One region of the Pedomonas sp. genome, then DNA from elsewhere that is predicted to be linked to it. Evidence: riboswitches for the same ligand, from Rfam matches in the RefSeq annotation. Region 1 holds a riboswitch; the other holds the start of a gene.

Region 1 (3,848 bases):
CTTGCTCCGCCTGTGCGGCGGCTGCGGCCCTTTCGGCTTCCTGCCGTTCACGTTCGGCTGCCTTCTCCTGCTCGATCCGCTCCTTTTCGGCGGCCTGCTCCAACTCCAGCTGTGTCTTCTGGATGGCGTTCTGGCGGGCCACTTCCACGGCGCGGGCCATGTCGCCGATTTCGTCCTTGCGGTCACGGTGCGGCACGACCAGATCGGTCTCACCATCAGCAAGGCGAAGCATGGTTCCGGTAAGCCCGGTAAACGGGCGGCTAATGACCCGATGCAGGGTAATGCCGAAGGCGGTGGACCCCAGAACGACAAACGCGATGCCGATCCACAGCGAGTATGACATGGTGTCGAAGGCATCCTGCCGCGTGACGCTGCGCTCTGCCAGCAGTTCGCGCTCGGCCATCTCGGCCTCGGCCAGCGTCTGGCGGAGGGTGTCCATGATGGCCTTGCCCCGACCCGAACTTTCGATCTCGCGAGCGGCGCTGACAGTCTCAGGATTATCCATCAGGCGGATGATCTGGTCTGCCACTTCGCTCTGCCAGGTCGCCGCGATGCGGGCGACGTCATCGAGACGTTGCTGCTGACCGGCGTTGTCGCGGGTCAGCTCCTTGGCCCGCTTCCAGGCCTGCTCGAACTGCCGGTTGCCGTCGTGATAGGGCTCCAGAAACTTTTCGTCACTGGAGATCATGTAGCCGCGCAGGCCGACCTCCTTGTTGACCATGCTGGTCGTGGCGAGGTCGAGAGCATCAAGCACTTCATATGTATGGTTATTTACGTCGGTCGCCGTCTCGGCAACCATGATGCTGCGGCCAACCACGGCACTCATGAGGATAACCGCAAAGCCCACGCAGGCGAACGCAACGGAGATCTTCCGGCTTATTGGCAGATTGTTCAGAAACGACATGACACTACACCTGGCACTAAAAAACAGCAGTCGCGGATTAGACCTCCGGACCAACTTGCTGCAAATCACCGAGAAACATGAAATTATTATTAATCAGTTTGGATGGCTCAGGTGTTTTTCAGGTAGGTTGCCTGTGTCGGATTTTCGTCTTTCGTAGTGCGGAATAATATTTCGCCGCGGTAATACATCCCTCGTGTGGCCAACAGTATTGAAGCCGCACGGGCGATTGATCTCTTCCGGCACAGCTCCAGCGTGGCGGGCATGCCAGAAGCAGACTCAGGAAACAGTGAGAGGCGGGGACGTCAGTTGAGGTTGTGACCCAGGCCTTAGCTGAATGGCTGTGCCACGGCTTTGCTGCGAATATACTCGCTGATGCGCTTGTTCAGCTTCTGCAGTTCCTGCAGGCTCAGCTGCAGGGGCAGTTCGCCGCCGCCTTCCATGCCGGCAAGCAGGGCCGGGCTGCCGTTGGCGGTTTCACCCAGCTGGAACGATTCAACCGTGATCGGCTGCACGGCGTCGTTCTGGTCCGGCTGATGCTGCCGCAGATAGCCCAGTTCAGAGGACAGGGCGGCAACGGCCAGCGGAATGCAGCCGGGGGTGAAATCCAGCCGGAACTGTTCCCCCTTGGTGGATTCGACCACAAGATAAAGGCAGCGCTTTTCACCGTCGATGCCGCTCTCCCGCACCAGCGCGAAGGTGGGGGCGGTATCATCGTCAAACTCTCCGGTCACGTCAGGCAAATCCTCGGACATCTGAACGGCAAAAGTGCCGTCCTGCTGCATCTGCGGTGCAGACAGGAACTCAAGCTGGTGCTGGGCGGAGCTGGGGGTCTGGCTTGCGCCAGTTCTGGCCTTCGGCACGGGCGACCTTCTTCATCTACAATTTAATTCTTCAAACCAACATCTACGCGTGTATTTCCCAAATCTGGCGCAGATGGCGGGAATGTCCAGCGCCGCAGGGTCGTATTTCAGCAGGCTGCTTTCGTTGCGGGCTTGACGTGTGCGGTGGCCCGGATTAGCCCTCATGCTCGCAACAGGCCCCCCGAAAGGGGGTTAAAAGGGAACGTGGTGCCAGGGTCCGCCCATCAGGCCGCACTCTCAGTCCACGGCTGTCCCCGCAACTGTAACCGGCGAGCGCCGTCTCGATTACGCCACTGGAAGACCGGGGAAGCCCGGAAACTGGGAAGGCAGAGACGGGGCGATGACCCGAAAGCCAGGAGACCTGCCTGTTGTCGTCGCCTTGCATGCTGCCGGGAGAGTGGTGTGCGACGGGTTCTTCCGGAACGGCGACATCAACCGTCAGGGTTGCTGTGCCGGGTGCCGGGATGAGTCCGCGTGCCGCCCTGCAGGAACGGCGCACGCCTCCCTGACAAAGAACGACTGATTTGTATTGGGAGGGCTGGCATGTCGCCCCGCCTCGTAATTCTGCTTACCACTGCGGCCCAGCTCGGGTTTGCCGCCACCAGCGCCCGGGCCGAAGAACCCGTCAATCCGCTGAACCAGATTGTTGTCTCCGCCACCCGCACCGAACAGGCGCTGGGCGTCACCGGAACGTCGGTCAGCGTCATCACCGCCGAGGATATCCGCGCCACGCAGAAAGTCATGCTGTCCGATGTGCTGCGTGAGACGCCCGGTGTCACCGTGGTGCGCTCGGGCGGCCCCGGCGCGCAGACCAGCATGTTCATTCGCGGCGTCGGCGGCGAGCAGACGGCCATCCTGATCGATGACGTCCGGATCAACGATCCCTCGACCCCGGGCGGCACGGCCCACGTCACAGACCTCATCACCACCGGCGTCCAGCGCGTCGAGGTTCTGCGCGGCCCGCAATCCACGCTGTACGGCAGCCACGCCATTGGCGGTGTCGTCAACATCATTACCCAGCAGGGCGAGCCGGGCCTGCGCGGCGAGGCGCTCGTTGAAGGCGGTAGCTTCGACAGCTGGCGCGCGGCGGGCACCGTGGCAGGCGGCACCGAGAAGGTGCAGGGCTCGCTCTCGGCCAGCTTCTACGACACCGATGGCGTCTCGGCGGCCGACAAGGACGACGGCAACACCGAGAAGGACGGTTACCGCAACTGGGGGCTGCTGGGCAGCGTCGGCGCGGAACTGTCCGACAACCTGCGCCTCGACCTGAAGGGCCTCTACAACAACGGTCGCGCCGAATATGACGGCTTCCCGCCGCCGCTCTACACCTTCGCCGATACCGACAACAACAGCCGCAACGAGCTCTACTCGGGCTACGCGGGCCTGACCCTCGGCACGCCGGAGGGTCGCATGACCAACCGGCTGGCCGTCGGCTTCAGCCGCACCGACCGCGAGGACTTCGAAGGCGACGTCAAGACCAACGACACGCGCGGCCAGAACCGCCGGTTCGAGTATCAGGGTGTCGTCCGCGTCACCGAGGCGGCCGAGCTGACCTTCGGCGCGGAGACCGAGCGCACCAAGATCCGCAACATCGGGCAGTGGGATCTGGAGCCGCTGAAGGCTGCCGTTGATATGCACAGCCTCTATGCGCAGGGTCAGGCCACGCTGGTGGAGAACCTCACCCTGACGGCGGGCGTGCGCTATGACGATCACGACACTTTCGGCGATCACACCAGCTTCCGTGTGGCGGGCGCCTATCAGGTTCCGCAGACGGACACGCTGCTGCGTGCCAACTGGGGCGAGGGGTTCAAGGCGCCGACGCTCTATCAGCTCTACAGCATCTACGGAAACGCGGACCTTCAGGCCGAAACCAGCAAGGGCTGGGAAGTCGGCATCGATCAGGGCTTCGTGGAAGGGCGCATCCGCGTCAGCGCCACCTGGTTCCAGAACAAGCTGAACAACCAGATCGACTATGTGAACTGCACCGTGGGCGATCCGCAGTGCGCCTCGGGCCGCTGGGGCTATTATGACAACGTGGCGCGGGCCTCGTTCAAGGGGCTTGAGCTGGGCCTCTTGGTGCAGCC
Region 2 (3,848 bases), on a different contig from region 1:
GCATAATCAACCTCGCGGATCACGCCGCCCGGCAGATAGCCCGCCGCCGACCAGTATTTGCGCGCATTCTGAGAGATATCGTCCTGTTTCGCATCCGCCATGTCTCACCCACTTTGTTTATTGATTGAACGGTCTCCCCTTTTGATACCAAGTCCTCGATTGACCGTATCATTCGGATCGGACAAACTTTGTGCATGAACGGCCAAACACTCATGTCTGGGAGCGACCCTGAGTTCAAGATGGTGCCGATGGTGGCCCCATCGATGCGCCCCTGCGCCGGCGCCATTCCGCAGGACGACTATGATCTGGACACGCCATGGCACTGCCATGACATGCATCAGCTCCAGTATGCCTTCAGCGGCATGATCGAAGTGGAGGATCGCTTCGGGAGCTACTTCATTCCCCGGGCGCTGGCGGCCTGGATCCCGGCGGGCGTCGTCCACCGCACCCGGATCCATCGGGTACGCTCTGCCTCGATCTTCTTCGAGCCCCACATGATCCCTGTTGCCGGAGACAGGATCCGCATCATCCAGGTCTCCCCGCTCATGCGCGAGATGGTGATGGGGGCGATGCGCTGGCCGCTCTATGGCGAACTGGACCGAACGGGCCACGCCTACTTCCAGGCGCTGGCCTGCCTGTGCACCGAATGGATCGAAGAGGAGGCGCCTCTGCGCCTGCCCAGTCTGCCCGACGAGCGGCTGGAAACGGCTGCCCTTTATACCCGCAAGAACCTTAAGACCTGCGATATCGCCACTGTCAGCAAGCATTGCGGTTTGTCCGAGCGTACCTTGCGACGCAAATTCCAGGCATCCATCGGGATGAGCTGGGAGCAATACCGGCAGCGCGCCAGACTCCTGAAAGCCGCGGCCCTGCTCAATGAAGGCAAGCTGCCGATCGGCACGATCGCTGCTGAGGTCGGCTTTGAGAGCCAAAGCTCCTTCGCCCGCGCCTTCAAAAGCCTGACCGGGATCAATCCCAAGGAATTCAAATCGTCCGAGCCAAGGCGTTAAGGGTATGGCGGCAATGGTGCAACCACGGTTGGGAGCGCCTCTGCACGGGAAGACGCCCAACAATGCTGATCTTCTTCAACCCAAGAACGCCCAAGAGGTCATCCTCGCTGCAAAGCGGGCTGCTTCCTCGATTTTCTTGCACACCGGCCTCACGGCAGATTTCAAGGCTCCGCATCAGGTCGGCGCGCTGCACATTCCGGATAGGACAACCAGACGGGTTGACGGCATGGCGGCAACATTCCTATGACCCCTCGTGCAACAGGTTCCCCCTTAGGGGGATGAAAACGGGAATGGGGTGCGAATCCCCGGCTGTCCCTGCAACTGTCAGCGGCAAGTCTTCGGTCACAGAGCCATTGGGACACCCTCCCGAGAAGGCGACCGGCAAGGCGATGACCCGCGAGCCAGGAGACCTGCCTGTTGCCGTCGTCTTTCGGCTGGCCAGGGAGTGCCGGGCGAACGGGACCTCCCGCAGGACGACATGAGCGCCCATTGAGTTGCCGCAGCAACGCGGCAGCACGAAGGGCATCTGTTGTGAACCATGGCCTGCGCTGCCCGCAGGCCGACGGGAGAGGCATTATGCTCACCCCAGTTGAAAATGTAGCGGCCGTTGTCGTTTGCAACACCTGCCGTCTTGCCAAGGATCAGCCCTCTGACGACGAGGGACGGCGCGGCGGGCGACTGCTGGCCGATCTGCTACGCGACGTACAAAAGGCGCGACCGGACTATGCCGCCGTCGCCATTCAAGAAATGCCCTGCCTGTTTGCGTGCGGCGAGCACTGCACCGTGCACCTGCGCGCACCAGACAAGATCAGCTACGTGCTCGGCCGTTTCGCGCCGACGCTCGAAGATGCAACCGCCATTCTGGATTACGCGGCCCAATATGCGGCGAGCCCGGAGGGCGTCGTGCCGTATCGCCAGTGGCCCGAAGGCGTGAAGGGTCACTTCATCACACGCATGCCCCCGGCCGGATTTGTTGCAGAATGACTTCGTTTCCTGATCGCGCTGCGCTTGACGCGGCGCTGGCTGCACTTCCCGAAGCGGATACGGCGGCTGTCGAGCAGGCACGCGCACTCCAGAGGTCCCTCTGCAAACCGGAAGGCTCGTTGGGACGGCTGGAAGAAATCGCCCTGTTCATGGCGGGCTGGCAAGGCACGCAGCACCCCTGCCTGCGCCGGGGCCAGACGGTGGTCTTCGCCGGCAACCATGGCATCGCCCGGCACGGGGTCAGCGCCTTTCCGCCCGAGACGACGCGCGACATGGTGCTGAATTTCGAGCGCGGCGGCGCAGCCATCAATGCGCTCTGCGGCGTTGCCGGCTTCGAGTTTCAAGTGGTCTCGCTGGAGCTGGACTGCCCGACTGCCGATTTCACGGCGGGTGCGGCCATGACCGAAGCCGAGGTGCTGAGGGCCCTCTCGATCGGTGCGCAGGCGATCAGCGCCGACACGGACCTTCTCGTCATCGGTGAGATGGGCATTGCCAACACAACGACGGCAGCGGCGCTTGCCTGCCTGATCTATGGCGGTGCGCCGGCAGAATGGGTGGGCCGTGGCACCGGCGTCGACCCACTGGGGGTCCAGCGAAAAATCGACGTGGTGAGGCGAGCGGTTGCGCTCCACGGCGACACCCCGCGCATGGCGCTGGACCTGCTGGCAGCCGTGGGCGGGCGCGAACTGGCGGCCATGGCAGGCGCGGTTCTTGGCGCTCGGCTGAGGCGCATTCCGGTTCTGCTCGATGGCTTCATCTGCTGCGCTGCCATAGCGCCGCTCGCTGTTCAGAATCCGCAGATCATCCAGCACTGCCTGGCCGGACATCAATCCGAAGAGCCGGGGCACCTGCGGGTCCTGCAGCATTTCGGCCTGTCGCCGCTGCTGCAGTTGAACATGCGCCTGGGCGAGGCCAGCGGCGCTGCTGTTGCAGCCTTGCTGGTCAAAGCCGCCCTCGCCGCGCACAACCAGATGGCAACGATCGACGAAGCGCTCAGCGGCAACCTGCCCCAGCGCCGCGCGACAGCCTTGGCCGGATGACCGGGAAGCGCACCGAGGGACAGCATGCCCCGCAGGCTGTGGTCGCGGGTCAGGGCCCCGCCGCCTGGCCCTTGTGGATGCTCCGGCATGGGATGCCAGCACAGACCGGGGCCATGCTGGGCTGGACGGACAGCCCCTTGTCGGCCCTGGGCGAGAGGCAGGCTCGGGCTCAGAGCGAGCGCCTGTCCGCACAGGGCATTACGCAAATCCTTTCCTCAGATCTGGCGCGCTGCCAGGCGACGGCCCGGATCACGGCCGAGCGGCTGTCCGGTCAAAGCCAGCCGGCGCTGACCGTTGCTCTGAGCGCTGACCTGCGCGAGTTGAATTTCGGCGCATGGGACGGGCAGCCGGCTGCATCCATTGCACCGGATGCCCTTCGGGACTTCTATGCAGATCCGGATCGATGCCCGCCGCCGCAAGGTGAACGCTGGTCCGATTTAACGGCCCGTGTGAGCCGGGCACTGGAGACCCTCTCTCCCCGGCCCACTCTCATTGTTGCCCATGGCGGCAGCATGCGGGCGGCCCTCTCGGTCCTGCTCGGGTGGGACATGCGCCAGTGTTGGACGATCGATCTGCCCTATGCCGCGCTGCTGCGCTTCCAGGTGTGGGACATACGCCCGCGCACGGCCCAACTCACCGGGCTTTTCCTGCTGGAGGACAGGCTATGAACCGGACACCGGGGCGTGGCGCGGCACTGCGCGGCACTGCCAGACAGGCCGCTCTGGCAATTCAGTTCATGACCCGGCTGCCCATGCCTGCCCTTGCCGTCTCGAGCGAAGATTTTCAGGCCGCCATGCGCTGGTTCCCGCTGGCG

The links. A riboswitch is a leader RNA that binds a small molecule or an ion and turns the genes downstream of it on or off. The one in region 1 is predicted to bind cobalamin.
Region 2: another riboswitch for cobalamin. It lies ahead of VIG90_RS03145 (DUF1636 domain-containing protein); the one in region 1 lies ahead of VIG90_RS19360 (TonB-dependent receptor plug domain-containing protein).

Annotation. Positions count from the first base shown of each region.
Region 1 is NZ_DATBUP010000268.1:27,407-31,254, reverse strand. It holds gene VIG90_RS19370 (methyl-accepting chemotaxis protein) at 1-904, opposite strand, end outside; gene VIG90_RS19365 (hypothetical protein) at 1,231-1,764, opposite strand; cobalamin riboswitch at 1,922-2,147, shown strand; gene VIG90_RS19360 (TonB-dependent receptor plug domain-containing protein) at 2,308-3,848, shown strand, end outside.
Region 2 is NZ_DATBUP010000036.1:25,428-29,275, reverse strand. It holds gene VIG90_RS03160 (amidohydrolase family protein) at 1-101, opposite strand, end outside; gene VIG90_RS03155 (helix-turn-helix transcriptional regulator) at 195-1,010, shown strand; gene VIG90_RS03150 (hypothetical protein) at 1,015-1,257, shown strand; cobalamin riboswitch at 1,254-1,442, shown strand; gene VIG90_RS03145 (DUF1636 domain-containing protein) at 1,587-1,994, shown strand; gene cobT (nicotinate-nucleotide--dimethylbenzimidazole phosphoribosyltransferase) at 1,991-3,034, shown strand; gene VIG90_RS03135 (histidine phosphatase family protein) at 3,112-3,702, shown strand; gene cobS (adenosylcobinamide-GDP ribazoletransferase) at 3,699-3,848, shown strand, end outside.